Regions from separate parts of the Streptomyces sp. NPDC005408 genome, predicted to be linked through region 1. Evidence: riboswitches for the same ligand, from Rfam matches in the RefSeq annotation. Region 1 holds a riboswitch; the other holds the start of a gene.
What was found. Region 1 has a riboswitch for cobalamin ahead of ABZS64_RS00695 (prenyltransferase/squalene oxidase repeat-containing protein). Riboswitches for the same ligand answer to the same signal wherever they lie in the genome.
Positions count from the first base shown of each region.

Region 2: it holds a riboswitch for cobalamin, as region 1 does, so the genes downstream of both, ABZS64_RS27190 (cobalamin biosynthesis protein) here and ABZS64_RS00695 (prenyltransferase/squalene oxidase repeat-containing protein) in region 1, are expected to answer to the same signal.

Region 1 is NZ_JBEXEX010000001.1:145,913-160,253, reverse strand. It holds gene ABZS64_RS00735 (bifunctional glycosyltransferase 87/phosphatase PAP2 family protein) at 1-312, shown strand, start outside; gene ABZS64_RS00730 (cytochrome P450) at 508-1,752, opposite strand; gene ABZS64_RS00725 (steroid 3-ketoacyl-CoA thiolase) at 2,018-3,187, shown strand; gene ABZS64_RS00720 (transglycosylase SLT domain-containing protein) at 3,272-3,697, opposite strand; gene ABZS64_RS00715 (ECF transporter S component) at 4,019-4,873, opposite strand; gene ABZS64_RS00710 (ATP-binding cassette domain-containing protein) at 4,837-6,534, opposite strand; gene ABZS64_RS00705 (energy-coupling factor transporter transmembrane protein EcfT) at 6,531-7,766, opposite strand; gene ABZS64_RS00700 (SCO2322 family protein) at 7,763-8,392, opposite strand; gene ABZS64_RS00695 (prenyltransferase/squalene oxidase repeat-containing protein) at 8,392-9,609, opposite strand; cobalamin riboswitch at 9,721-9,855, opposite strand; gene ABZS64_RS00690 (MBL fold metallo-hydrolase) at 9,948-10,985, opposite strand; gene ABZS64_RS00685 (aldehyde dehydrogenase) at 11,250-12,710, shown strand; gene ABZS64_RS00680 (ferredoxin) at 12,710-12,943, shown strand; gene ABZS64_RS00675 (D-glucuronyl C5-epimerase family protein) at 13,152-14,341, shown strand, end outside.
Region 2 is NZ_JBEXEX010000035.1:6,041-20,381, forward strand. It holds gene cobI (precorrin-2 C(20)-methyltransferase) at 1-263, opposite strand, end outside; gene ABZS64_RS27165 (cobyrinate a,c-diamide synthase) at 260-1,780, opposite strand; gene cobO (cob(I)yrinic acid a,c-diamide adenosyltransferase) at 1,774-2,382, opposite strand; gene ABZS64_RS27175 (putative cobaltochelatase) at 2,382-4,385, opposite strand; gene cobN (cobaltochelatase subunit CobN) at 4,468-8,133, opposite strand; gene ABZS64_RS27185 (cobyric acid synthase) at 8,130-9,647, opposite strand; gene ABZS64_RS27190 (cobalamin biosynthesis protein) at 9,644-10,609, opposite strand; cobalamin riboswitch at 10,715-10,857, opposite strand; gene ABZS64_RS27195 (hypothetical protein) at 10,984-11,205, opposite strand; gene ABZS64_RS27200 (inorganic phosphate transporter) at 11,218-12,465, opposite strand; gene ABZS64_RS27205 (class II aldolase/adducin family protein) at 12,691-13,353, shown strand; gene ABZS64_RS27210 (alpha/beta fold hydrolase) at 13,408-14,341, shown strand, end outside.

The sequences.
Region 1 (14,341 bases):
GCGGCGATGCCCTCGCTGCACTTCGGCTGGTCCCTGTGGTGCGGGCTGGTCATCGTCGTCCTCGCGCCCAAGCTGTGGATGAAGCTGCTCGGCCTGCTCCACCCGCTGTTCACGGTCTGCGCGATCGTGGCCACGGCGAACCACTGGGTTCTGGACGCGGCGGGCGGTGCGGCCGTCGTCGGCGCGGGCTTCGGCCTGACGTATCTGCTGGCCGGGCGGCGGCAGCTGAGGCTGCCGGGAGGCGCGCTGCCGCACGCGAGGGCAGGCGCCGCCGCGCAGGCGGAAGAGCCGGTCGCGGCCGCGCCGAAGTAACACGACGCGAACACGCGTGGCCCCAGGGAGTACGGGAAGTCCCGCACCCCCTGGGGTGGATCGTCGCGTTCTTGTCAGGATCCGCCCCCGGCGCCGGTTCCGCCACTTGGCGGACGGACGGGCTGGTGGACGTCCCGGCGGGAGGCAGGGGCGGGGCGTGGGGGTCGGAGCCCCTGCCTCCCACGGCTCGGCTCGTCAGCCGTGGCTGACCTGGAGCTCCTTGATGCCGTTGAGCCAGGCCGAGCGCAGTCGGCGGGGGTCGCCCGCCAGGCGGAGATCGGGCAGAACGTCCGCTATCGCGTTGAAGATCAGGTTGATCTCCATGACGGCGAGTGACTTGCCGAGGCAGAAGTGCGGGCCTCCGCCGCCGAAGCCGAGGTGCGGGTTCGGGTCGCGGGTGATGTCGAACTGCCCGGGTGCATCGAAGACTTCGGGGTCGTTATTGGCCGAGGAGTAGAAGAGCCCGACCCGGTCGCCCTTCTTGATCTGGTGACCGCCCAGTTCGAGATCCTGGGTGGCGGTGCGCTGGAAGGAGACGACGGGCGTCGCCCAGCGCACGATCTCCTCGGCTGTGGTCTCCGGGCGTTCGCGCTTGTAGATCTCCCACTGTTCGGGGTGAGTGAGGAAGGCGTGCATGCCGTGGCTGATGGCATTGCGCGTCGTCTCATTGCCCGCCACGGCCAGCAGGATCACGAAGAAGCCGAACTCGTCGTTGGACAGGTTGCCTTCGTCCTCCGCTGCGACCAGCTGGCTGACGATGTCCTTGGCCGGACACTCCTTACGGGCCGCGGCGAGGTTCATCGAGTACGAGACGATCTCCATCGCCGCCTCGGCGCCGATCTCTTCGGTGATGGCGTACTCGGGATCGTCGTACGCCGCCATCTTGTTGGACCAGTCGAAGATCTTGGCGCGGTCTTCCTGCGGTACGCCGATGAGTTCGGCGATCGCCTGGAGCGGGAGCTCGACGGCGATGTTGGTGACGAAGTCGAAGGTGCCGTCGTCCTTCGCGCCTGCCAGCGCGGTCTCGACGATGCTGCGCGCGCGGGAGCGAAGGGCCTGTTCCAGGGACCGGACCGCCCGCGGGGTGAAGCCGCGCTGGACGATCTGGCGTACGCGGGTGTGCTCCGGCGGGTCCATGTTGAGCATGATCAGCTTCTGGACTTCGATCTGGTCGCGGCTGATCGACTCGTTGAAGCGGATGACGGCGGTGTTGGTGTTGGAGGAGAACAGTTCGGGGTGTGTGGAGACGTGCTTGACGTCGGCGTGCCGGGTAACGACCCAGTAGCCCTCGTCCTGGAAACCGGAGATACCGGCCGGCTGCGCGCACCACCAGACCGGGGCGGTCTGCCGCATCTCGGCGAACTCCGGGTGCGGGATACGGGCTTGGAGGAGATCGGGATCGGTGAAGTCGAAACCTTCGGGCAGATGGGGGCAGGACATCGGCAACTCCAGGTCTGGCGGCGGTGTCGGTGACACGGATTTGTCTGACGACCCATCAGAAGTTGACCGAAAGGTAGTAACGAGTTCTACAAGTGGCAAGGGTCGTGGCGGGATCTGTTGCGTCCGGCGGGTGCAGCAGAGGCGTGCAAGAGTCTTGCGTACCGGGGGTAACTCTCATAAGACTGCACTGAGAACTAGAACGCGTACTAGTTCCAGCTGCGAGGCGCCGGGACGCCCAGCGGCTGTGTGAGGAGAGGACGAGCTCATGGCCGCGGAACCCGTCATCGTCGAAGCAGTACGCACACCGATCGGCAAGCGCGGAGGCGCGCTCGCCAACCTCCATCCCGCCTACCTTCTGGGCGAGACCTACCGCGAACTACTCGGCCGCACCGGCATCCACGCCGACTGCGTCGAGCAGGTGGTGGGCGGCACCGTCACCCACGCCGGCGAACAGTCCATGAACCCCGCGCGCAACGCCTGGCTGGCGATGGGGCTTCCGTACGAGACCGCGGCCACGACCGTGGACTGCCAGTGCGGATCCTCGCAGCAGGCCAGTCATATGGTCGGCAACATGATCTCGGCCGGGGTCATCGACATCGGCATCAGCTGCGGTGTCGAGGCGATGTCGCGCGTGCCGCTGGGATCCGGGTCCAAGCACGGGCCCGGAAAGCCCTTCCCCGACGAGTGGAACGTCGATCTGCCGAACCAGTTCGAGGCCGCCGAGCGCATCGCGCGCCATCGCGGGCTCACCCGCGAACGGGTCGACTCCCTGGGGCTGTTGTCGCAGGAGCGGGCCGCAGTCGCCTGGGCCGAGGAGCGCTTCAAGCGCGAGACGTTCGCCGTGCAGGTGCCCACGACGGAGGAGGAACAGGCCGCGGGCCAGGGCATGTGGCGGCTCGTCGACCGCGACGAGGGGCTGCGCGACACCAGCATGGAGGCGCTGGCCAGGCTGAAGCCGGTCATGCCGACCGCCGTGCACACGGCGGGCAACTCCTCACAGATCTCGGACGGCGCCGCGGCGATCATGTGGGCGTCCAAGCGGATGGCCCGTGCGCTGAAGCTGAAGCCCCGCGCGCGGATCGTCGCCCAGGCGCTGGTCGGGGCGGACCCGCACTACCACCTCGACGGCCCGATCGACGCGACACGGGCGGTGCTGGGCAAGGCGGGGATGTCGCTCAGGGACATCGACCTCGTGGAGGTCAACGAGGCGTTCGCGTCAGTGGTACTGAGCTGGGCGCAGGTCTTCGAGCAGGACCTGGAGAAGGTCAACGTCAACGGCGGCGGGATCGCGATCGGGCACCCGGTGGGGGCCACGGGGGCGCGGCTGATCACGACGGCTCTGCATGAACTGGAGCGCAGGGACAAGGAGTTCGCGCTGATCACGATGTGCGCGGGGGGTGCACTGGCGACGGGCACGATCATTCAGCGGCTGTAGACCGGGAAACGCCCGATCGCCGGACGGGCTCCACATGGAGCCCGTCCGGCGATCGAGTACGCACCCGAAGGGTGTCGGGCTGGATCAGTACCAGCCCTGGGCCTGCCACGAGGACCAGGCGCCACACGGGCTGCCGTAGCGGCTGTTCATGTAGTCCAGGCCCCACTTGATCTGCGTCTTGGGGTTGGTCTTCCAGTCCGCACCGGCCGAGGCCATCTTGCTGCCCGGCAGCGCCTGGACCAGGCCGTACGCACCGGAGGACGGGTTGGAAGCGCCGGCGTCCCAGCCGCTCTCGTGCGACACGATGTTGCTGAAGCACTGGAACTGAGCGTCGTCCTTGATCATCTGCTGGGCGATCACCTTCGCGGACCCCGTCTGAGCGGTGGGGGCGGCAGCGGCCGAGGCCGGGTTGGCGCCCAGCACCATGGCGGCGGAGCTCACCACGAGGGCGGAGCCGACCAGGGCGGTCTTCGGACGGTTGGCGATGCGGCGGATGATCGAGCGGGACACAGAGAGTCCTAACGTCGGGAACAGGGCGGTCGCCCGGGCGTGCCGGACTCTCGTACGTACGAGAGGGATTCCGGCCGCCTGAGTGGCGCTTGCTGCTCTGCGACGAGCACTGGCTGCGCCTTGCGACGTGAACAGTTGTAGCGAGCCGAACAGGCCGTGGCAACGAGCGTTGTTACTAGTGGAGATCGCACCAGGGGCGAAATGCCCGGGGGTCTTGACGAGACGCATTCGTGCAGGTCGCGCAGACAATGGGAGGGTTTGTCCGGAGTGTCGGACGGCTCCTATTCCGCTTAGTACGGGACCAAGGTCCTGTGGGGCGCCTCACCCCGGAGGGACCCTCCCAGGGGCCTGAAATGTGACCTGCGCCTCGAAGTTTGCGCGTCGTGTGGCACGGCGCAGCGCCTTGAGGACGGTGGAGCCGATGGTGAGGGTCAGTACGACGGTGAGCGCGGCGCGCCCCAGGTCCCAGCCGAAGGAGGTCGCCGCGCAGTAGGCCAGGAAGCGGACCAGGTTCTCGTGCACGGGATCGCCGGGATGGAAGGAGACACCGGAGGAGAGGCCGCCGATGTACGTCCAGCCCTGCAGGTTCATGACCGTGCCGTACGCGAACGCGGCGACGGCTCCGTAGACCCCGAGCATCAGCAGTTCCGCGCGGCCGCGCAGGCGGTCCGCGCCCGGCAGGAGCCCGGCGCCCATCGTGAACCAGCCCATCGACAGCATCTGGAACGGCATCCAGGGGCCGACACCGCCCGTGAGCAGGGCGGACGCGAACATCGTGACCGAGCCGAGTACGAAGCCGAAGCCCGGGCCGAGGACCCGGCCGCTCAGCACCATCAGGAAGAACATGGGCTCCAGGCCCGCGGTACCCGCGCCGAGGGGGCGCAGCGCGGCACCCACCGCGGCCAGTACGCCGAGCATCGCCACCGCCTTGGCGTCCATGCCGCTGTCGGCGATCGTCGCAACGACGACGGCGACGAGAAGCGGCAGCAGCGCGGCGAAGAGCCACGGGGCGTCGGCGGAGTGGGCGAGCCCGGAGGCCGCGTCGGCGAGCAGCGGCCAGCCGAAGGCGATCACGCCGGTCCCGCTGATGAGCGCGAGGGCGGCGATGGCGCGGGGGCCCAGCCTGACCGGGCGGGCGCTCACAGGGCCTCCCGGACCTGGGTCACGGTGAGCCACGGCTGCGGGGCCAGGATCTTGGCGACCTGGGGCGCGAAGGCGGGGGACGAGACCACGACCTCGGCGGTCGGGCCGTCCGCGACGACCTCGCCGTCGGCCAGGATGACCACGCGGTGCGCGAGCTCGGCGGCCAGTTCCACGTCGTGCGTGGCCAGGACGATGGCGTGCCCCTCGGCGGCGAGGCCCTTCAGTACGGCGACGAGCCGGGCCTTCGCCGCGTAGTCCAGGCCGCGGGTCGGCTCGTCGAGCAGCAGCAGCGGGGGCCGCCCGGTCAGCACGACGGCCAGCGCGAGCGCGAGGCGCTGCCCCTCGGACAGATCGCGGGGATGGGTGGCGTCCGCCACACCGGGCAGCAGCTCGCCGACCAGGGCGCGGCAGCTGCCGGGGGAGACGCCCGCGTCGGCGTCGGCCGCCGCGCACTCGGCGGCCACGGTGTCCGCGTACAGCAGATCCCGAGGCTCCTGCGGCACGAGCCCGACCCGGCGGACCATCTCGCGCGGGTGGGTGCGGTGGGGGGTGTGCCCGCCGACCAGGACGGTGCCGGAGGTGGGCTCGATCATCCCGACGAGGGCGGCGAGGAGGGTGGACTTCCCCGCGCCGTTGCGCCCCATGAGGGCGATGGCCTCGCCGGGGGCGACGGTGAGAGTGACGTCACGGAGTGCTTCGACGCGGTCATGCCGGACGGCGAGGGCGGTGACCTCGGCGAGCGGTCCGGTGCGGGTCTCCTCGGTCGCGGTCCGCGAGATCCAGCCCCTCCGGCGTTTGAGGAACGGGGTCCGGGGCGGAGCCCCGGCGGGGTCTGGGGCGGAGCCCCAGTTATGGGGAGGGGCGGGGTGGGGGAAAGAACCCGCCAGGCGCCCCCGCAAGCCACCGGCCCTGCGCCTCGCATCCCGTACCGACAGTGGCAGCGGGTCCCACCCCGCCAGCCGCCCCAGCGCCACGACCGGGGGGTGGACGGGGGAGACGGCCATGATCCCGGCGGGCGCCCCGACCACCGGGACCGCGCCGGGCCCGGGCAGCAGGATGACCTGGTCCGCATACTGGACCACCCGCTCCAGCCGGTGCTCGGCCATCAGCACGGTCGTACCGAGGTCGTGGACGAGCCGCTGCAGCACCGCCAGCACCTCCTCCGCCGCCGCAGGGTCCAGCGCCGACGTCGGCTCGTCGAGGATCAGCACCTTGGGGTGCGGGGTCAGCACCGAGCCGATCGCGACCCGCTGCTGCTGACCGCCGGAGAGCGTCGCGATCGGCCGGTCGCGCAGCTCGGCCAGGCCGAGCAGGTCCAGCGTCTCCTCGACACGGCGGCGCATCACCTCCGGCGCGAGGCCGAGCGACTCCATCCCGTACGCCAGCTCGTCCTCGACCGTGTCGGTGACGAAGTGCGCGAGCGGGTCCTGGCCCACCGTGCCGACGAGGTCTGCGAGTTCGCGGGGCTTGTGGGTGCGGGTGTCGCGGCCGCCGACGGTGACGCGCCCGCGCAGGGTGCCGCCGGTGAAGTGCGGGACGAGCCCGGACACGGCGCCGAGCAGGGTCGACTTGCCGACGCCCGACGGGCCGACCAGCAGCACCAACTCGCCCTCGGGGACGGTCAGATCGACGCCGCGGATCGCGGGCGCGTCCGCGTCGCCGTAGGTCACCGACACGTCTTCGAAGCGGATCACGGTTTCTCCTGCGAAGCGTGGACGGGGGCGACGAAGGCGGGCAGCAGGCCGATGAGGACGCTTGCCGCGGGCCAGAGGGGAAGTGTGGGCGCGGTCAGCGGTACGACGCCGGGGTGCAGGGCCTCGGGGTCGTACGCGTTCGCCCAGATCATCAGGGCCGCGACCGCCGCGCCGGAGCCCGCGACGAGCCAGGCCCGCAGGCCCCAGTGGTCGGGGCGGTAGCGGGTGCGCACGGAGCGGCGCCCGCCGAGGCGAAGACCCGCGAGGGCGGCGATCAGCCCGGCGACGAGGAAGGGCAGCCCGTACGAGGCGCCCGCGGCGGCCAGTAGTCCGTACGACCCTGCGCAGACGCCGAGCAGCCCGCCGAGGGTGAGGACGGTCGTGGTGTGCCGTACGGCGGGCGGCACGTGGGCGGTGCGCCCGTATCCGCGCGCGTCCATCGACGCGGCGACGGCGACGGAGCGCTCCAGCGCGCCCTCCAGAACGGGCAGCCCGATCTGGACGAGCGCCTTGATCCCGCCGGTGGGGCGGCCGCGCAGCCGGCGGGCGGTACGCAGGCGCACGACGTCGGCGACCATGTTCGGCGCGAAGGTCATGGCGACGACGACGGCGACACCGGCCTCGTACAGGGCGCCCGGGAGGGACTTGAGGAGGCGCGCGGGGTTGGCGAGGGCGTTGGCGGCGCCGACGCAGATGAGGAGGGTGGCGAGCTTCGCCCCGTCGTACAGCGCGAAGACCAGCTGCTCGGCGGAGACCCGGCCGCCGATACGGATGCCGCGCGCCCAGTCGGGGAGGGGGACTTCGGGGAGGGTGAGGAGCGTGTGCGTACCGGGGATGGGTGACCCGAGGACGACGGAGAAGAGGACGCGGATCCCGATGACGACGAGCCCGAGCTTGACGAAGGCTCCGTAGGACCGGGCCCAGGGGGCGTCGGTACGGCGCGCGGCGACGACGTACCCGGCGACGCCGACGATGAGGCCGAGGAGGAGTGGATTGGTGGTCCTGGAGGCAGCAATGGCGAGCCCGAGTGCCCACAGCCACCATGCCCCGGCGTGCAGCGCGTTGCTGCGGCTTGCTTCGGGCGCGCGCAGCCTGAGCCGCCGGGCCTTGGCGTCCGCGGTGCGGGGGCCGGTACACGAGGCCGTCCACCGGGCAGCAGCGGTCAACACCCCCTGGCCGGGCAGCGCCCACCGGAAGGCCGGGCCCGGCCGCAGGCCGCGGTTCGTCGTCATCGCCTGCGGCGGGACTGCCAGAGCGCCGCCGCGCCCAGCGCGAGCACCGCCGCGATGCCCGCGATGATGCCGAGCGACGGGCCGCCGCCGTCCTCGCTCCCGGTGGAGCGCTTCGGCTCGGACGCGGCGACCTGCTCGCCGCAACCCGACTTCGGGTAACCGGAGATCGCGCACAGCAGCGCCTGGCTGTTGTAGCGCAGCGGCTTCGCCATCGACGCCAGTGCCTCCGCGCTCGTCGCCTCCTTCGGGACCTGCGCGCACACCACGCGCAGCGCGGGCGGCGTCTCGCCCGACGGGGCGTCGGCCGGGGTGCCGGAGTCGATGACCAGGGCGATCCTCTTGGCGTCCGCCTTCGGGGGCGTACCGGCGCAGATCGCCTTGAAGTCCGGCGCCCTGCGCGGCTGCGCCGAGTCCGCACTGTCCGCGCTCACCGAGAAGCGGAAGCCGTTCACCGCACCGTCCTCGGGCCTCGCGGTCGCCGGGCCCTCTGTGGCGTACGTCCACGCAGCGCCACTGCTCTGCCAGAACGACCAGTAGCGGTAACCGGCCGCCTGCGCCGGCCCCGCACCCAGCAACGCCGGCGCGGCGCCGAGCGCGAGGGCCAGCGAGAGAAGTCGCGTACGCATCAGCGCTGCTGGTTCTTCCGGCGGCCGCTGATCAGGATGCCCACGCCCGCACTCGCGGCGAAGAGGGCAACCATCCACCACACTCCGTCACCCGAGTCGGAGTCGTTTTCCGCGGCTGCCTTCTGCGTCGCCTTCTCCGGCGCAGGGCCCGTCGCGTTCAGGCCCGCCACCAGGTCCGTACCCCCGAAGGTCTTCGGGTCGGCCCCGGCCGCATGCGCCGCGAAGATCAGCTGGGCGTACGCCGCCGGGCCCGCGCCCTTCGCCCACGCCGCGGAGTTCTGCTCCAGCCACTCCAGCGGCTTCTTCGCCTGGTCGCCCAGGCCCTGCGCGCTGAGCGCCACGACCGCGTCGGCGGTGTTCCCGAAGTCCGGCTGCGGCTTCGGGTCGGTTGCGCCCGGCATCGGGGGCGTGTCCAGATGACCGGTCTTGGCGAGCGCCGTCGCGAGGAACGCCGCGCCGTTGTGCGCCGCGCCCTCGACCGTCGTCGCCTTCTCGCAGGCCGCGCCCTTCGTGTCCTTGGCTCCGGCGGTCGCCACAAGCTCCTTGCCGTGCGCCCCGAGCACCGCTGCCGAGGTCGAGTCCGCGACGATCCCCGGCTGCTTCGGCTGGTAGACGAACGCCCCGCTGTTCTTCCCGCCGCACGGCTGCGCGAACGTCAGCAGCGCGTCGTACGGCGTCTTGCCGCCCTTCGACTTCACGCCGTCCGGCTTCTCGCCCGCCGCGGCGAGGGCGCCGATCACGATCGACGTGGAGTTGGCGTCGCTGGCCCCGCCGGGGTTGTAGCTCCAGCCGCCGTCCGCGTTCTGTACGGACTTCAGCCAGCCCACCGACTTCTTCACGGCGGCGTCCTGACCGCCGAGCGCGGCGAGCGCCTGCACCGCGGCGGCGGTGGCGTTGGAGTCCAGCGGCAGCTTGGCGTCGCACGGCTTGGCCGCGTCCGCGCGGTACGAGGGGAAGGCCCCGCCGTCGCACTGCTGCCCGGCCAGCCAGTCGACCGCCTTCGCCGCGGGCTTCACGCCCACCGTGTCCTGCGCGAGCAGGGCGAGGGACTGCCGCCAGACGCCGTCGTAGGTCGGGTCGCCCGTGCCGTACAGGCCGGACGGCTGCACGGCGGACGGCGTCGGCGACGGGGTGGGCGCCGCGAAGGCAGCAGGGGCGGCGGCCACGCAGAGCACGGCGGATGCGGCGAGCGCGGCTGCGCTGCGGCGAACGGTCATGGCGGGCGGTGCCTCTCCACTGGGGAGCCGGACGCAGGCACGCTCAGGTACCAGGCTCCGGCTCCGTATACCTCGACGGTGCCGGCCACGCGGCGGGCTGCCGGTGGCACGAGCCGGTCACACCGGTGCACGGGGCATTCCGACTCACCGCCTGCGACGGCGGCTCACGGCTGCGGGTCAGTGCCGGATTTGCACCGGCTTCCCCCCGTACGGGTGTGATGACGACTCGCACACTCTACCGGCCGGTCACCGGCACCCTGAGGGGCGCATCCCCCGGCGCACGGCCGCGCGGAAAGCCGTTCGCAGGGAGCGCCGGGCGTGTGATGCGACGGGCGAGGTCAGACTGCGACGTACGACGTGGGGACGCCGTCCGTCCGCACCTCCGCCCTCCCCAGCTTCACCAGCCTGCGCAGATGCGCCTCCGCCTCCGAGACCGCGATGTTCCGTGATCCGTACGGAATCTGGTCCCAGGGCCGGTTCCACTCCATCCGCTCGGCGACCTGCCACGGCGTGAGCGGCTCGGCCAGCAGCGCGAGCAGACCAGCGAGGCGCTCCTCGTGGTGGGCGAGCAACTCCCGTACCCGGGAGGCGGCGTCGGCGAAGGCGTACTGATGCGCCGGGAGCACTTCCGCGGGGGCGAGGCGGCCGATGCGCTCCAGCGAATCGAGATAGTCACCCAGCGGGTCGGTGACGGTGGCGTCGTCCGGGTCCTCGTACAGGCCGATGTGCGGGGTGATCTCGGGCAGCAGATGGTCACCCGAGAACAGCCTGCCGTTCCCGGGCCGGTTCGCCGGATGATCCTCCTCCAGATGCAGACAGACATGTCCGGGTGTATGCCCGGGCGTCCAGATCGCCCGCAGCCGCCGCCCCGCCAGATCGAGCAGCTCACCGGGCACGATCTCCCGGTCGGGCATTGCCGCGCGCAGCCCGGGCAACGTACGCATCCGCCCCGATGCGCGGGCTTCACGCAACGGGGCGATGTGCTCCTCGGGCGCCCCGGCTCTGGTGAGCTTGCCGGCCAAGTAGTCGAGCCAGAGCCCGGGTTCGGCCTCGCGTGTACGCCGCACCACCGCGCTGTCGGCGGCATGCATCGCAATCCACGCACCGGACGCCTCGCGGACCTTCCCGGACAGACCGTGATGGTCGGGGTGATGGTGGGTGATGACCACGCCGTGCACCTCGGCGACGGCGACCCCGACGGACCCGAGCCCGGCGGCAAGCGTGTCCCAGGAGGCCGGATCGTCCCAGCCGGTGTCGATGAGGACGGCGCCGCGGTCGGTGTCGAGCAGATGGACGAGGGTGTGGCCGAGCGGATTGTCCGGGATGGGCACCTCGATGGACCAGACGCCACCGCCGTGGTCGATCACCTGCGTCATGAGGCTCTCATCTCTCTTCGGCGGCACGGCCATCGGCCAACTATAACTAGAACTGGTTCCAATAGTCGCCCAAGTCGACCGTTATTCATGGGGAGTCGGCCGGACTGGGCCGCCCAGCCGCCGAACGCGCCGATGGCGGGCTGAGGCTGGTGGGGAAACCACTGGTCGGGGGCTCTTCGGTCACTGCCGTGGACTACTTGAACTAGAACTGATATCAGTTCTGAAACAGTGTCAGAAAGCGCCGGGCAGCGGGAGGCAGCAGCCATGACCGAGCTTGTGGAACACGGAAAGCTGTTCATCGGCGGGGAGTTGGCCGATCCCCTCGGCGGGGACGCCATCGAGGTCGTCTCGCCCCACACCGAGCAGGTCATCGGGCGCGTGCCGCACGCCTCCCGCGCGGATGTCGACCGGGCCGTGGCCGCCGCGCGCGAGGCCTTTGACCATGGGCCCTGGCCGCGTATGAGCCTGGACGAGCGGATCGGCGTCGTTTCGCGGATCAAGGACGCGATCGCCGTACGGCACGAGGAGATCGCCCGGTCCATCAGCTCGCAGAACGGCTCCCCGTATTCCTGGAGCGTGCTTGCCCAGGCGCTCGGCGCGATGATGGTCTGGGACGCCGCCATCACCGTCGCGCGGGGCTACGAGCACGAGGAGCGGCGGGCCGGGGTGCTCGGGCCGATTCTGGTGCGGCGGGAGCCCGTTGGGGTTGTGGCGGCCGTTGTGCCGTGGAACGTGCCGCAGTTCACCGCCGCCGCCAAGCTGGGGCCCGCGCTGCTGGCCGGGTGCACCGTCGTGCTCAAGCCCTCGCCCGAGTCGCCCCTCGACTCGTACATCCTCGGCGAGATCGCCAGGGAGGCCGGGCTTCCGGAGGGCGTTCTGTCGATCCTGCCCGCGGACCGCGAGGTGAGTGAGTATCTGGTCGGGCATCCCGGGATCGACAAGGTGTCCTTCACCGGGTCCGTCGCCGCGGGCAAGCGGGTCATGGAGGTCGCCTCGCGCAATCTCACCCGTGTCACTCTGGAGCTCGGCGGCAAGTCGGCGGCCGTCATCCTGCCGGACGCGGATCTGGCGTCGGCGGTCGCCGGGATCGTGCCCGCCGCCTGGATGAACAACGGGCAGGCGTGCGTGGCCCAGACCCGTATCCTCGCGCCGCGCAGCCGCTACGACGAGATCGCCGAGGCCTTCGCGGCCGCCGCCTCCGCGCTGGTGGTCGGCGATCCGCTCGACCCGGCGACCCAGGTCGGGCCGCTGGTGGCCCGGCGCCAGCAGCAGCGTTCGCTCGACTTCATCCGGATCGGCCAGGAGGAAGGCGCCAAGATCCTCACCGGCGGCGGGCGTCCGGCCGGTCTCGACCAGGGCTGGTACGTCGAGCCGACCCTCTTCGGCGGGGTCGACAACTCCATGCGTATCGCCCGCGAGGAGATCTTCGGACCGGTCATCTGTCTGCTGCCGTACGGGGACGAGAGCGAGGCCGTGAAGATCGCGAACGACTCCGACTACGGGCTCAGCGGCAGCGTCTGGACGGCCGACGTCGAGCGCGGTATCGACTTCGCACGGCAGGTCAGGACGGGGACGTACAACATCAATACGTTCAGTCTCGACATGCTCGGGCCCTTCGGCGGCTACAAGAACTCCGGTCTGGGGCGGGAGTTCGGGCCCGAGGGGTACGGCGAGTACCTGGAGCACAAGATGATCCACCTGCCCGCCGGATATGGGGAGAACTGATGGGGGACCGCTGGCACGTCGAGGTCGACCGGAGCGTGTGCATCGGCTCCGGGATGTGTGTGGGGCACGCCCCGGACGGCTTCAAGCTCGACTCGGGGCGGCAGTCGCATCCGCGGGCCGACGACACCGATGCGAATGAGCGCATTCTCGCGGCCGCCGAGAACTGCCCGGTCGAGGCGATCGCGATCACGCTGCTGGAGAGCGGGGAGCCGGTCTTCCCGCCCGAGGAGTAGTCCCGTGCGCCAGTCCTGCGCGGTAATCCCGCGCACTGGTCCCGAGGGGTAGTCCCCCGGCGCTATTTCTTTGCGGACTCGCCGTACGCCGCCACGGCGGCACGGCGGGTCTGTGCAAGGATCACCCCCGTTCGGCGATATGCCCTATATCACGGGGGTTTGAGTCATGGCTGGAGACAGGCGTTCGGGCGTTGGCCGCAGAGCACTCATGCGTGCCGCCGCCGGCACCTTCGCCGGGGTCGCCCTTGCGGGGAGCGGCGCGCCCCCCGCCGTCGCGGACGGCATGCCGCGCTCGCTCGTGCTGAGTCTGCCCGGGACTCCGGGCGGCATCGAGCCGCCGGTGCCGCTGCCGCTCCCGCCGCTGCCGGAGCAGCTGGCCGAGGGCACGATCTGCAGGCCCGCCCCCGGCACGGTGATCCCGTACGCCGACAGGCCGGTGAACCCGCAGGCCGTCCGGGAAGCCGTGCCGGAGGATCTGCCGTTCGACTTCAGGACGTCCGGCTTCCGGTGCGTGACCGACCTGCCCGAGGCCATGCGGCCGTGGCGTGACCGCCCCGTCAAGTGGGCGGACATCACGCCGAACACCGAGAACACCTACCTCGATGCCCAGGGCGTCATCCAGTACCGGCAGAGCAGGACCACGGCAGGGTACGACCAGCCGGTCACCCAGGCGCAGTTCGGGCTCGGCTGCGTGGCCTCCTACCGCACCGAGACGGACCCCACGCGCAAGGCGCTCTTCCTCACCCGCGCCAAGGCGCAGGCGGGCCGCCTGATCGACAAGCGCGTGGAGGCCCGCGGCGCCTGGTACTTCCCGTACCCGTTCGACTTCACGCACGGCACCCACAGCGGTATCTCCTACAAGGCGCCCTGGTACTCGGGAATGGCGCAGGGTGAAGCGATCAGCCTCTTCCTCCAGCTCTCGCAGCTCGCCGGGATCACGGCGCAGGAGCGCGCGCTCTACAGGACGGCTGCCGACGGCGCCTTCGCCTCGCTGCTGCTCGCCAACGACGGCAAGCCGTGGGTGGTGAACCAGGATGCCGGTGGATACGTGTGGATCCAGGTGTATCCGATCGACGCCCCGGGCACGTCGGACTACACCTACAACGGCATGGTCTTCGCCATGTTCGGGCTCTGGGACTACTTCGTAGCGACCGGCAATCCGCTGGCGGAGCAGCTGTACGACGGTGGGCTCACCACGATCCGGGACTACTTCCCCCGGATCCGTAACCCCCGCTGGTACTCGTACTACTGCAACACCCACCGGATTCCGACGCCGACCTACCACCAGCACCACATCAATGTCTTCCGTCAGGCGCACTGGCAGACCGGCAGCACCGCCATCGCCCGGCAGCACGACCAGCTCCTCGACGACTTTCCCCCGCCGGTCACGTCCGGAGT
Region 2 (14,341 bases), on a different contig from region 1:
AGGAGTTCGGAGACCTGCTCGCCGGCGGCATCCCAGGCGGCCTCGCGACGGGCCCGGTCGGTGCGCTCGTTGAGCGCGAAGACGACCCGTACGACCTTCTCGGCGCCGACGTAGTGCAGGACGGTCGCCTCGGCGCGTCCGCGCTCCAGCGTGTCCATCACCGGTACGACGACGACATCGGCCTCCTGAAGGGCGCGTACGCCCTTCACAGTCACCAACTCCGGGTCGCCAGGCCCCACTCCGACACCGATCAGCCTGCTCATCGCGTGCACCCCTCAACGAATCGGCGGGCCACACCGGGCGCGGAAGCCCAGTGCGTGTGGAGATAGCTCGCATGCACGCCAAGCTGTACGAACCCCTCGACGCGCCGCTCCGGCCGGTGCAGGCCCCAGGCGGGGGCCGGGCCCGCGGCGGGTTCAATGACGGTGCGGTGGAACTCGTGCCCCCGCAGGCGCGTCCCGGCCACGGCGAGCGCGCTGTCGCTCACCGCGACGGCCTCCCGGTAGCCGAGCGTGAGCCGCTCGGTCATCCGGGCATCGGCGTCCAGGACGCCGCACATGGGCTGCCCGTCGAGGGACCGCACGAGATACAGCAGCCCGGCACACTCGGCGGCGACGGGCGCACCGGAGTGCGCGAATTCGGCGACGGCCTTGCGGAGGGGTTCGTTGGCGGACAGCTCGGGGGCGTAGACCTCCGGGAATCCGCCCCCGATGACGAGCCCGGCGGTGCCGTCCGGGAGCTGCTCGTCCCGAAGGGGATCGAAGGGGACGACGTCGGCGCCAGCGGCGGTGAGGAGTTCGGCGTGCTCGGCGTAGGAGAACGTGAAGGCGGGGCCGCTCGCGATGGCGACGAGGGGCCGCTGCCCGGGGCTTGTTCCCCACCCCGCCCTCCCCCAGACTCCGTCCGGGGGGACCGCCAACCTCCCGCTCTTCAAAGGCCGGAGGGGCTGAACTTCAGCCCGTCCGGCCTTTGAGGACACGCGCGAAGCGCGTTCGGGGCTCTGGGGGCTTGCCCCCAGTTCGGGAAGGGGCGGGGTGGGGACTGGCTCGCCGCAGGCGGCAACCGCATCCCACGCCGCCGCACCCAGCCTCGGAGCCGACCGCGCCAAACTCAGCAGCCCCTCCAAGTCGCAGCCCCGCCGAACCTGTTCGGCCATCGCCGCCACCGCGTCCACCGCGTCGCCCCGCCGCTCGGCGACCGGCACCAGCCCCAGGTGCCGCGAGGGTGTCGACACAGCAGGGGCCCGCCGTAGCACCCCCAGCACCGGCACGCCCGACTCCTCGAGCGCATCCCGGAGCAGTTCCTCGTGACGGTCGGACGCAACCTTGTTCAGGATCACGCCACCGATCCGCACCTCGGGGTCCCACGACGCGAATCCGTGCACCAGTGCCGCCACCGACCGCGACTGCGACGACGCGTCGACCACCAGCACCACCGGCGCCCGCAGCAGCTTTGCCACCTGGGCCGTGGAGGCCAGTTCGCCCGCCCCGGCCGCCCCGTCGTAGAGCCCCATCACGCCCTCGACGACGGCCACGTCGCACCCCGCGGAGCCGTGCGCGAACAGCGGCGCCATCAGCTCCGTACCGCACATGTAGGCGTCGAGATTTCGACCGGGGCGACCCGTCGCGAGCGAGTGGTAGCCCGGATCGATGTAGTCCGGGCCGACCTTGTGCGGGGACACGGTGAGCCCCGCCGCGACGAAGGCCGCCATCAGGCCCGTCGCGACGGTGGTCTTGCCGCTGCCCGACGACGGCGCGGCGATGACGAGACGTGCTACCACTCGATGCCCCGCTGCCCCTTCTGACCGGCGTCCATCGGGTGCTTGACCTTGGACATGTCGGTGACGAGATCGGCGAAGTCGACGAGCTCGGCGGGCGCGTTGCGGCCGGTGATCACCACATGCTGGGTGCCGGGGCGGTCGCGCAGCACCTGGATCACCTCTGCGGTGTCCACCCAGCCCCAGTGCAGCGGATACGCGAACTCGTCCAGTACATAGAACGTGTACGACTCCGCGGCCAGGTCGCGCTTGACCTGCTCCCAGCCCTCGCGCGCCTTCTCCTCGTTCGAGAGCTCGCCGTCCGCGGGGGCTCGCTGGATCCAGGACCAGCCCTCGCCCATCTTGTGCCAGTCGACCTTGCCGCCCTCGCCGCTCGCGCCCAGCACCTTCAGCGCGGTCTCCTCGCCGACCTTCCACTTCGCAGACTTGACGAACTGGAACACCCCGACCGGCCAGCCCTGGTTCCAGGCGCGCAGAGCCATCCCGAAGGCCGCCGTCGACTTCCCCTTGCCGACGCCCGTGTGCACCATCACAAGCGGCCTGTTGCGGCGCTGGCGGGTGGTGAGTCCGTCCTCGGGTACGACGGTCGGCTGTCCCTGCGGCATTAAGCGGCCCTCCTGGTTGCGGTTACGTCCCTGACGAGCCCGGCGATGCTGTCGGCGCGCAGCTCGTCCAGGGTGACGGCGGTGCCGCCGAGATCACGGGCGAGTTCCCCGGCGAGCCCGAGGCGCACCGGCCCCGACTCGCAGTCCACGACGACGGAGGTCCTGCCCTCGGCTGCATGCAGCCGCGCGGCCCGCGAGGCGAGCGCGACCGGATCGGCACCACCCGTCGCGCGGCCGTCCGTCACTACGACCAGCAGCGGCCGGCGGGCCGGATCGCGCATGCGCTCCACGCGCAGTACGTCGTGCGCCCGCAGCAGTCCGGCCGCCAGCGGCGTCCGGCCACCCGTCGGCAGCAGTTCGAGCCGGGCTGCGGCCGCGTCCACCGACGAGGTCGGCGGCAGCGCCACGTCCGCGTCCTTGCCGCGGAAGGTGATCAGTCCGACCTTGTCGCGCCGCTGATACGCGTCGAGCAGCAGCGAGAGCACCGCGCCCTTGACCGCGCTCATCCGCTGCCTGGCCGCCATCGAACCCGAGGCGTCCACCAGGAACAGCACGAGGTTCCCTTCGCGCCCCTCCCGCGTTGCCTGCCGCAGATCGTCGCGCCGGACCACCAGACCGCGGCCGCTGCGCCCGCGCGCCCGCTGGTGCGGGGCTGCCGCCTGTACGGTCGCCGCCAAGTGCAGCTTGGTGAGCGCCCCTCGGGGCCGCCGCGCACCCGTCGTCCGCCCGTGCTCGGTCCGCGCACGGGACCTGCGCCCCGTCGCGCCCTCGCCGAGACCGGGCACGCTCAGCACCTTCGTACGAAACGGCTCCGCGGCCCGTACGGGCTGCTGCTCACCGCCGCCCGAGGCCTGTGGCTGTCCGCCCTGGGCCTCCTGCGGCTCGGCCGGAGTGTCGTCCGTTCCCGCGTCGCCCTGCGGCGTGCCGGGCCCGTCCTGCGGCGGCTGCCCGCCGCCCCCTCCGGGCCCGTCCGGACCGGGGTCCGGGTCGTCGTCGCCGAACTCCTCCAGCGTCTCGTCGAGCTTGTCCTCGTCAAGACCCGGCGCGTCGAAGGGATTGCGCCGCCGCCGGTGGGGGAGCGCCAGCAGTGCGGCTTGGCGCACGTCCTCGGCCAGTACGTCGCTGCGCCCCGCCCACGCGGCCAGGGCCGTCGCCGTACGCGCCATCACGATGTCCGCGCGCATGCCGTCCACCTCGAAGGCCGCGCAGGTCGCGGCGATCTGGCGCAGTGCGCCGTCCCCGAGCCGTACCTCGGGCAGCAGCGCCCGCGCGGCCACGATCCGTGCCCGGACAGCCGCCTCGTCGTCCGCCCAGCGCCCGGCGAAGCCGCCCGGATCGTCGTCGTACGCGAGGCGCCGCCGCACCACCTCGACCCGCTGGTCGGGCTCGCGGGATGCCGCGACCTCGACGGTGAGCCCGAACCGGTCCAGCAACTGCGGCCGCAGTTCGCCCTCTTCGGGGTTCATCGTCCCCACCAGCAGGAAACGCGCCGCATGTCGCACCGAGACGCCTTCGCGTTCGACATACGACGCGCCCATGGCGGCCGCGTCGAGGAGCAGGTCCACCAAGTGGTCGTGGAGCAGGTTCACTTCGTCGACGTAGAGGATCCCGCGGTGCGCGTCGGCGAGCAGCCCCGGCTCGAAGGCCTTCACGCCCTCGGCCAGCGCCCGCTCGATGTCGAGCGCGCCGACGAGCCGGTCCTCGGATGCCCCGACGGGCAGTTCGACCATCCGCGCGGGGCGCGCGATGCCGCCGCCTGTCTCGTGGGGCCCGTCGGGACAGGCCGGGTCTGGGGATGCGGGGTCGCAGGAGAACCGGCACCCGGAGACCACCGGAACTTGCGGTATCAACGCTGAAAGGGCACGCACGGCGGTCGACTTGGCGGTCCCCTTCTCGCCACGCACGAGCACACCGCCGACGGCAGGTGAGACGGCGTTGAGCAACAGCGCGAGCCGCAGGTCCTCCTGCCCGACGATGGCGGTGAACGGGTAGGGGGTGCTCATGCGGTCTCCTCGATCGTAAAAATCAGCCCCGGCGTGTGCGGCGCGGGGGTATGGGGGCGGAGCCCCCGGCAAGAAATCACCTTCACGCGTCCCCCTCCAGGTCGCCCTCGAGCTCGAGGTACGTGCGGCGCAACCGCTCCAGCGTCTCCGCGTCCGGCTCCGCCCACAGCCCCCGCTCCGCCGCCTCCAGCAGCCTCTCCGTGATCCCCCGCAGCGCCCATGGATTGGACTTCTGCATGAACTCCCGGTTCTCCGGATCGAAGACGTACTCCGCCGACAACTTCTCGTACATCCAGTCGTCGACGACCCCTGCCGTCGCGTCGTACCCGAAGAGGTAGTCCACCGTCGCGGCCATCTCGAACGCGCCCTTGTAGCCGTGCCGCCGCATCGCCGCCATCCAGCGCGGATTGACCACCCGCGCCCGGAAGACGCGATGCGTCTCCTCGCCCAGCGTGCGCGTCCTGACCTGGTCGGGAACCGCCGAGTCGCCCACATACGCCTCGGGCGAATCGCCCGTCAGATGACGGACCATGGCGACCATCCCGCCGTGGTACTGGAAGTAGTCGTCCGCGTCGACGAGATCGTGCTCCCGCGTGTCCACGTTCTTCGCGGCAACCGCGATCCGGCGGAACGCCGTCTCCATGTCCCCGCGCGCCGCACGCCCGTTCAGCCCGCGCCCGTACGCGTATCCGCCCCACACCGCGTACACCTCGGCGAGATCCGCGTCGGAGCGCCAGTTCCGCGCGTCGATCAGCGGCAGCAGACCCGCTCCGTACGCCCCCGGCTTGGAGCCGAAGATCCGCGCCGTGGCGCGCCGCCGGTCGCCGTGCTGTGCCGTGTCCTCGTCGGCGTGGGCCCGTACGTAGTTGGACTCGGCGGGCTCGTCGAGGTCGGCCACCGCTCGTACGGCGTCGTCGATCAGCCCCACCACATGCGGGAAGGCGTCCCGGAAGAAGCCGGAGATGCGGACCGTCACATCGATGCGCGGTCGCGCGAGCTCCGCCAGAGGCACCACATCGAAGCCCGTCACGCGCCGGGACGCGTCGTCCCAGACCGGGCGGCAGCCGAGCAGCGCCAGGATTTCGGCGATGTCGTCGCCCTGCGTGCGCATCGCGGACGTGCCCCACACCGTCAGACCCACCGACTTCGGGTAGGCGCCGGTGTCCGTCAGATACCGCGCCACCAGCGAGTCGGCGAGCGCCTGGCCGACCTCCCACGACAGCCGGGAGGGGATCGCCTTGGGGTCGACGGAGTAGAAGTTGCGGCCGGTCGGCAGGACGTTGACGAGGCCGCGCGTCGGCGACCCGGAGGGACCGGCGGGCACATAGCCGCCGCTCAGTGCCCGCAGGATATTGCCGATCTCGTCGGTCGTACGGGCAAGACGCGGCACGACCTCCTCGCAGGCGAAGCCCAATACGGCGACGGCGCCCGGGAGTTCGACCCCCAGCGTGTCGTGCACAAGCGCGGCGCAGCGGTCCGTGGACCAGCCGCACTCCTCCATGCCCTCGGCGAGCCGCCGGCACAGGTGCTCCAGCAGATCGATCGCGTCGGCGCCGGTCCTGGCCGGACCCTCGACCAGCGCGGTCAGCTCCACCGGCACCTTCACCGGCGCGCCCGGCTCGGCCAGCAGATCCTTCTCGACGAGTCCGAAGTGCCCGGCGACCGCGGCGCGCAGTCCCGGCAGGGCGTTGGCCTGCCCGCCCCACACCTGGGAGGCGCGCAGCACCGCCAGGACGAGATTGACCCGGGCCTCCGCCTCGGGGCCGCCGCCCAGGATGTGCAGACCGTCCCTGATCTGGACGTCCTTGATCTCGCAGAGATAGCCGTCGATATGCATGACGAACCCGTCGAAGTCGCCGTCGTCCGGCTGCTCGTCGACATGCAGGTCGTGATGGAGCTCGGCGGCCTTCACCAGCGTCCAGATCTGCGCCCGTACCGCCGGGGCCTTCGCCGGGTCGAGGTCGGACACGAGCGCGTACTCGTCGAGGAGCTGCTCCAGCTTGGCCAGATCGCCGTAGGTGTCCGCACGCGCCATCGGCGGCACCAGATGATCCACGACCGTGGCGTGGCCGCGGCGCTTGGCCTGGGTGCCCTCGCCCGGGTCGTTGACGATGAAGGGGTAGATCAGCGGCAGTTCGCCCAGCACGGCGTCCGGGCCGCAGCCGGCCGACAGGCCGAGGCCCTTGCCCGGCAGCCACTCCATGGTGCCGTGCTTGCCCATGTGCACGATCGCGTCCGCGCCGAAGCCCCCCTCCGAAGCCGCGGTCTCCAGCCACCGGTACGCCGCCATGTAGTGGTGCGAGGGCGGCATGTCGGGGTCGTGGTAGATCGCGATGGGGTTCTCGCCGAAACCGCGCGGCGGCTGGATCATGACCACGACGTTCCCGAACCGGAGCGAGGCCAGCACGATCTCGTCGCCGTCGACGTAGAGCGAGCCCGGCGGCTCGCCCCAGTGCTCCAGCATTCCGTCGCGCAGCGCGGGATCCAGCTTCTCGAACCAGGCCCGGTAGTCGGCGAGCGGCACGCGCGCGGGGGCGGCCGACAACTGCTCGTCGGTCAGCCATTCCACGTCGTGGCCACCGGCGTTGATGAGCCGGTGGATCAGCTCGTCTCCGTTGTCCGGGTAGCCTTCGACGGCGTAACCGGCATCGCGCAGCGCGTCCAGGACCCGTACCGCGGAGGCCGGGGTGTCCAGGCCCACCGCATTGCCGACCCGTGAGTGCTTGGTCGGGTAGGCGGTGAAGACCAGCGCCAGCTTCTTCTCGGCATTCGGCCGGTGCCTCAACCGGGCGTGGCGTACGGCGATTCCGGCGACGCGCCCGGCTCGCTCCGGGTCCGCGGCATACACCGGCACATCGTCGGGGCCCTGCTCCTTGAAGGAGAACGGGACCGTGATCAGCCGCCCGTCGAATTCGGGGATCGCCACCTGCATCGCCGCGTCCATCGGGGACAGCGCGGCGTCCGAGGCCTCCCAGACGGCCCGCGAGGACGTCAGGCACAGGCCCTGGAGCACCGGAATGTCGAGTTCGGCGAGCGCCCCGATGTCCCAGGCCTCGTCGTCGCCGCCCGCACTGGCGTCGCTCGCGCGCGTGCCGCCGGCGGCGAGCACCGTGGCGACGAGGGCGTCCGCCCCGGCGAGGAGTTCGTACAGGCCGGTGTCGGCGCCGCGCAGCGAACCGCAGTACACGGGAAGGGCGTTGGCGCCCCGAGCCTCGATCCGGTCGCAGAGCGTGTCGACGAAGGCGGTGTTCCCGGAGAGCTGGTGCGCCCGGTAGAAGAGCACGCCGACGGTCGGCCGCCCCTCGATGTACGCGCGCGTGCCGTGCACGCCCCACTCGGGCATCTTCTGCGGCTCGGCGAAGCCCACACCCGTGAGGAGCACCGTGTCGGAGAGGAAGCGGGCCAGCTCGACAAGGTTGCCGGGACCGCCCTCGACGAGATAGCGCAGAGCCTCGGCCACCACACCCGCGGGCACGGACGACTCGGCCATCAGCTCCGCGTCCGGAACGGCCTCCCCGCCCAGCAGGACGGTCGGAATACGGGCGGCACGCAGGGCCGCGAGACCGTCCTCCCAGGCCCGCTTCCCGCCGAGCAGCCGCACGACCGCGACCGAAGCGCCCTCGATCAGCGCGGGCAGCTCCCGCGCCACATCGACACGGGTCGGGTTGCCGATCCGGTACGGCGCTCCGGAGGCCCGGGCCGCCAGCAGATCGGTGTCGGCGGTGGACAGCAACAGCACGGTGCTCATGGCGCTCCCGGTGGAAGGAAAGGCAGTCCCGTCGGAGCGCCCGACTCGATGAGCCGCCACAGCGCGTCCGTGTCCGCATGCTCTTCGATCAGATCGCCGAGGCGGTCCAGCTGTTCCTCGCGCAGCGCCCCGAAGCTGGTGTCGGGCGCCGGTACGAAGCGACGGCCGGCGGCCGCCGCCACCTCGCGCAGGAAGGCGCGCCGGAAGCCGTCGCTCTCCAGCGAGCCGTGCCAGTGCGTGCCCCACAGCGAGCCGACCCGGCAGCCGTCCAAGAAGGGTTCCCCGCCGAGCACTTCGGCGACCCCGTGATGGATCTCGTAACCCTCGACCCGCTCGCCGAGCGCCTCGCCCACGGGCCGCGCGAGGGTCTTGTCCTTCGTGAACCGCACCCGTACCGGCAGCAGCCCGAGCCCGTCGACGGCGCCCGCCCGCGACTCGACCTCGTCCTCGATGTGCTCGCCGAGGACCTGGAAGCCGCCGCAGATGCCGAGCACCGGCCGCCCCTCGGCGGCCCGTCGTGCCAGCGCGTCCGCGAGCCCGCGCTCGCGCAGCCACTCAAGCGCCCTCACCGTGCCCCGCGTGCCCGGCACGACCACCAGATCGGCGTCGGCCAGCTCCTCGGCCCGGTCCACGAAGCGCACGACGACGCCGGGTTCGGCGGCGAGCGCGTCCACGTCAGTGAAGTTGGACATCAGAGGTACGGCGCACACAGCCACGCGCAGCACGTCCTCGCCGACCGGCGGCGCGACCACCGACTCCCGCACCGCGCCGCGCAGGGAGACCCGCAGCCCGTCCTCCTCGTCGATGCCGAGCCCGTGAGCGAAGGGCAGCACGCCATAGGTGTGCCGCCCGGTCAGCCCGTGCAGCATCTCCAGGCCGGGTTCGAGGAGCGTCACATCGCCCCGGAACTTATTGACCAGATAGCCCGCGATCAGCTCCTGGTCCTCGGGGGCGAGCAGCGCCGTCGTACCGAAGAACGAGGCGAAGACGCCGCCGCGGTCGATGTCCCCGACCACGAGCACCGGGAGCCGAGCGGCCCGTGCGATGCCCATGTTCACGATGTCCGTACGCCGCAGATTGATCTCGGCCGGACTGCCCGCCCCCTCGCAGATCACGGCTTCATACGTGCCCCGCAGCTCCTCCAGGCACTCCACGACAGTGCCGAACAGAGCCTCCTGCCGCCCTCCGTGGTAGCCGCGTGCGCTCAGCTCGCCGACCGGCTTGCCCATCAGCACGACCTGACTGGAACGGTCGCTGCCGGGCTTGAGCAGCACGGGGTTCATCAGCGCGCTGGGCTCCACGCGGGCGGCCTGCGCCTGCATGGCCTGCGCCCGTCCGATCTCGGCGCCCTCGCGCGTCACGAACGAATTGAGGGACATGTTCTGCCCCTTGAAGGGCGCGACCTTGACTCCCTGCCGTACGAGCCACCGGCAGATCCCGGCGGTGACGACGCTCTTGCCCGCGTCGGAGGTGGTCCCGGCGACCAGCAGCCCTCCGCCTGTACGCCCGCTCATCCCCGCCCCTTTCCGGCGCGACGCGCCCGCAGTGCATGACCTGCCAGGCGGCCCGCCGCGCATGTCGCCAGTGTCAGCAGGCCGACGCGACGGGAGAGCCGCACGGCACGTTCGATGTCGGCCACCTCGACGGCGCGCCCGCCGCCGTTGAGTACGGGCCGGTGCTCGACGCGTCCGCCGTAGGAGAGCGTTCCGCCGAGCCGTACACCCAAGGCGCCCGCGAACGAGGCCTCCACAGGTCCCGCGTTGGGGCTCGGGTGCTGCTTCGCATCGGCCCGCCATGCCGCTGCGGCTCCGCGCGCATCTCCGCCCGCGAGCACCGCCAGCATCGCGGTGAGCCGGGCTCCCGGCCACCCGGCCACATCGTCGAGCCGGGCCGAAGCCCATCCGAACCGGCGGTACTTGGCTGATTTGTGCCCCACCATCGCGTCCAGCGTGTTGACCGCGCGAAACCCGACGAGCCCCGGCACACCGGCCAGCGCGCCCCAGACCAGCGCGCCCACCACGGCGTCGGAGGTGTTCTCGGCGACGGATTCGACGACGGCGCGCGCGATCTGCTGCTCGTCCAGGGCCTGCGGATCGCGCCCGCACAGATGCGGCAGCCGCTCCCTCGCCACCTCCACATCCCCGGCGGCGAGCGCATCGCCGATGGCCCGCGCCTCCCGGCCGAGCGAAGTGCCGCCGACGACGGCCCAGGTGGCGGCGGCGGTCAGGGCAACGGACGCGGCGGGCCGCCCCCGTACCCCGCGCCCGAGGAGAGCGGCGGCAGCGACGGCGCCCCCGGCACACACGACGGCGTGCAGCGCGCCCCACCCCCGGTGGTCCCGCCACAGCACACTCTCGACGGCGCCCGCGACCCGCCCGAACGCGGCGACCGGATGCCCCCGGCGAGGATCACCGAGCACCAGGTCACCGACGAGACCGGCGGCGGCGCCGTACACGAATTCATGGTCGGCACGCATGGGTTCAGGCCGACGTTCCGCCTCGTAGGACCCTCGTACTCACAGCAGGAACTGAACCGCAGCCGGGCATGGCGATATGTCCTCACTCAGGGTGTCCGCGCCCTGGTTCGACGTAAACGGCGGTGAGAGTTCCTGGCTTCCGGGGGAGTGCTCCCCCGTGACAGTGGCGGGACCGCGCCGGATTCGCACCGGCTTCCTCTTCTGCCGCCGTAGATGGCTTCGGCAGTCCACCACGCTGCGAGAACGGCCGTCAACTGGCCTTTGACCTGCGCGGGGAGAGTGTGTCGGGGTACACACGCGGGCCGGGTCACCCGATGGGGTGCCCGGCCCGGACCTGAGGTGACCAGGGGGCGTCCAGACACCCCTCGCGGTTGTCAGGTGACGATCAGATAGATCCCGTACGCCACGGCCGCCGCGCACAGCGCGAAGCACGCGTACGCCCCGGTCCGCGCCAGGACCGCCGAGCCGCCGCCCGCGGTCGCGGACTCCTGCTTGCTCAGGCCCACCACGCCGAGGGTGAAAAGACCCACCAGGGCGACGGTGGCGACGAGGCTCACGCCGAAGACGGAGCCGAGTGCTGCCCAGTCGATTTTCATGCTGATCTGTCCTTACACCGTGGCCGGGCGGGTCGGCTCGGAGCCGGACGCGGGGGCCGGAGCCGAGATGGTCGTCTTGAGGTCCTGCGCCGGAGTGCCGGCCGGCGGCGGGGTGACGGCCGCGATGGCGGTGGTCACGACGCCCGCGGGCTCGGCCTCCGCCGCGTCGTTGACATTGGTGTGGTCGATCACCTGGCGGCGGGAGACGAACCAGATCGCGGCGCAGGCGCCGATCAGGAAGGCCGCGACGACCGCGACACCCCAGTCGCCCTGCTTGGTCACGAACTCCGAGCCCGCTGCGACCAGACCGGCGGCCGGCAGCGTCAGGCCCCAGGCGACGAACATCCGGGTGGCGGTGGACCAGCGGACCACGCCGCCCTTGCGGCCCAGGCCCGCGCCCATCACGGCGCCGGAGCAGGAGTGCGTCGTCGACAGCGAGAAGCCGAGGTTGGAGGAGGCGAGGATGACGCTGGCCGCGCTGGTCTGGGCGGCGAAGCCCTGCTGCGGCTGAAGGTCGGTCAGGCCCTTGCCCATGGTGCGGATGATGCGCCAGCCGCCGAGGTAGGTGCCCATCGCGATCGCGAGACCGGCCGAGAGGATGACCCACATCGGGGGGTTGGAGCCGGGCGAGAGCACACCGCCGGCGATCAGCGCCAGCGTGATGATGCCCATCGTCTTCTGGGCGTCGTTGGTGCCGTGGGCGAGGGAGACGAGGCCCGCGGAGGCGACCTGGCCGGCGCGGTAGCCCTTCGCGGTGGCCTTCTCGTCGGCGTTCTTGCCGATCTTGTACGTCAGCCGGGAGGCGAGGAACGCCGCGATGCCGGCTACCAGCGGGGCGGCTATCGCGGGGATCAGCACCTTGGTGACCACGGTGCCGCCGTTGACGCCGCTGACGCCGACCGAGGCGATGGTGGCGCCGATCAGTCCGCCCATCAGGGCGTGCGAGGAGCTGGACGGCAGACCGATGAGCCAGGTCATCAGGTTCCAGAGGATGGCGCCGACGAGCGCCGCGAAGATGACTTCGGGGGTGATGCCTGCCTCGGTGACGATGCCGCTGGAGATTGTCTTGGCGACTTCGACGGACAGGAACGCGCCGACGAGGTTGAGCGCGGCGGACATGGCCACCGCCGTCTTGGGCTTCAGGGCGCCGGTCGAGATGGTCGTCGCCATCGCGTTGGCGGTGTCATGGAAACCGTTTGTGAAATCGAACACGAGAGCTGTCACGATCACGATCGCTAGCAGCAGCGTGATGTGTTCCATTTACCCAGGCAATCTCTTGACGTCAGTGGCGCGGTGAACGTAGTTAACCTGAATGAACGGAAGATGAACTGAGGCGGGCTGCGCGGTGTCCTGAAGTGAGGATTTCTCCCTCTGCTTGCCGGGAGCCAAGGCGACGCCTCGAAAATATGGCTTTTGGGGCGTTTCGCGTGATCTCCGTCACTCGCCCCTCCTGTGGCCCCCGGCCCCTCCTGACAGGATCGCCGCATGAGCTATCAGGTGGCGCAGGACGCGATCGAGCGGGCATGGCGGGACCTCGTGGCCACCGCACGCAGGACGGCGACGGAAGGCCTGGTGGTGGGCACATCGGGCAATGTCTCGGTACGGGTCGGCCCACTCGTCCTGGTCACCCCGAGCGGAGTCGCGTACGACAGGCTCGCCCCCGAGGACGCCGTCGCCGTCGACCTCGACGGCAACCAGGTCCTCGGCGACCTCGCCCCCACCAGCGAGCTGCCCCTGCACCTGGAGATCTACCGCAACACCCACGCCGGCGCCGTCGTCCACACCCACGCCGTGCATGCCACCGCCGTCTCCACCCTCGTCCCCGAGATCCCGCTCATCCACTACATGGCCGCCGCCATGGGCGGCCCCGTCCGCGTCGCGGCGTACGCCCTGTACGGAACCGAGGAACTGGCCGAGAACATGCTCGGCGCCCTGCACGAGCGCACCGCCTGCCTGCTGCAGAACCACGGAACCGTCGCCTACGGAGACTCCCTCGACCAGGCCTACGACCGCACCGCCCAGCTGGAGTGGATGTGCCGCGTCTGGCTGACCGCCGCCTCCGTGCCCGGATACGCGCCCACCCTGCTCTCCGGCTCCCAGCTGCGCGAGGTGTCCGAGAAGCTCCAGGGGTACGGCCAGCCCGGCTGACACCGGCGGCTCCCTCCACTGGCAGCGCGGCCCGTGCGTACCGACACTGGAACGGTGCGCCCGGTTACCGCGACGGCAGCAGCCGTCACCACACTCATCGGCGTCGGCGCGGCCGTGATAGCGGCCGGCCGCTACGCAAGCGACGCCGCGCTCAAGGCGACGCCGGGACGGCCGCTGCCCGGAGACCCGCGGCTCACCGTGCACTCCACCGCGGCCGGCCATGTGACGCTCACCCGCAGCCTCGCCACCCAGCGCCCCGGCCGGTACGGAATCGAGGGCGACGACGTCCACGCCGTCATCGGCTCGATACTCGACGGGGTGCCCCGCCGCGCCGACACCGTCGTACGCCGCCTCGAGCGGGTCAGCCACGGCAGCCTGGAGCCCGGCACCAAGGTCCGGCTCACCCCGCGGGTGCACGACGGCGACCCGTCGAGCGCGCTCGGCCTCGACCACAAGGACGTCGACATCCCCGGTGAACTCGGCCCGCTGCCCGCCTGGTTCGTGCCCGGACCCCGCGACACCTGGGTCATCACCGTGCACGGCCTGGGCGCCACCAGGGAACATCCCCTGAACCTCCTGCCGTTCCTGCACACCCACCGTTTCCCGGTGCTCAACCTCGGCTACCGCGGAGATCCCGGCGCTCCCGCGTCCCCCGACGGACTCGGGCACCTCGGCGACTCCGAGTGGCGCGACCTGGACGCCGCCATCCGCTACGCGGTGCGCCAGGGCGCCGAGCGCGTCATCGTGCACGGCTGGTCCACCGGCGCATCGATGGCCCTGCACGCCGCCGCCAACTCCGCGCTGCGCGATCGGATCAGCGGCCTCGTCCTGGACTCCCCGGTCCTCGACTGGGAAGCCACCCTGCGCAGCCTGGCCTCCGCCCGCGGCACCCCGGCGCCCCTGCTGCCGCTCGCCGTCAGAGCGGCCCAGGGCAGGACGGGGCTGCACGGCGACCGGCTGCTCGAAGCCGCGGACCCGAAGGGCATGC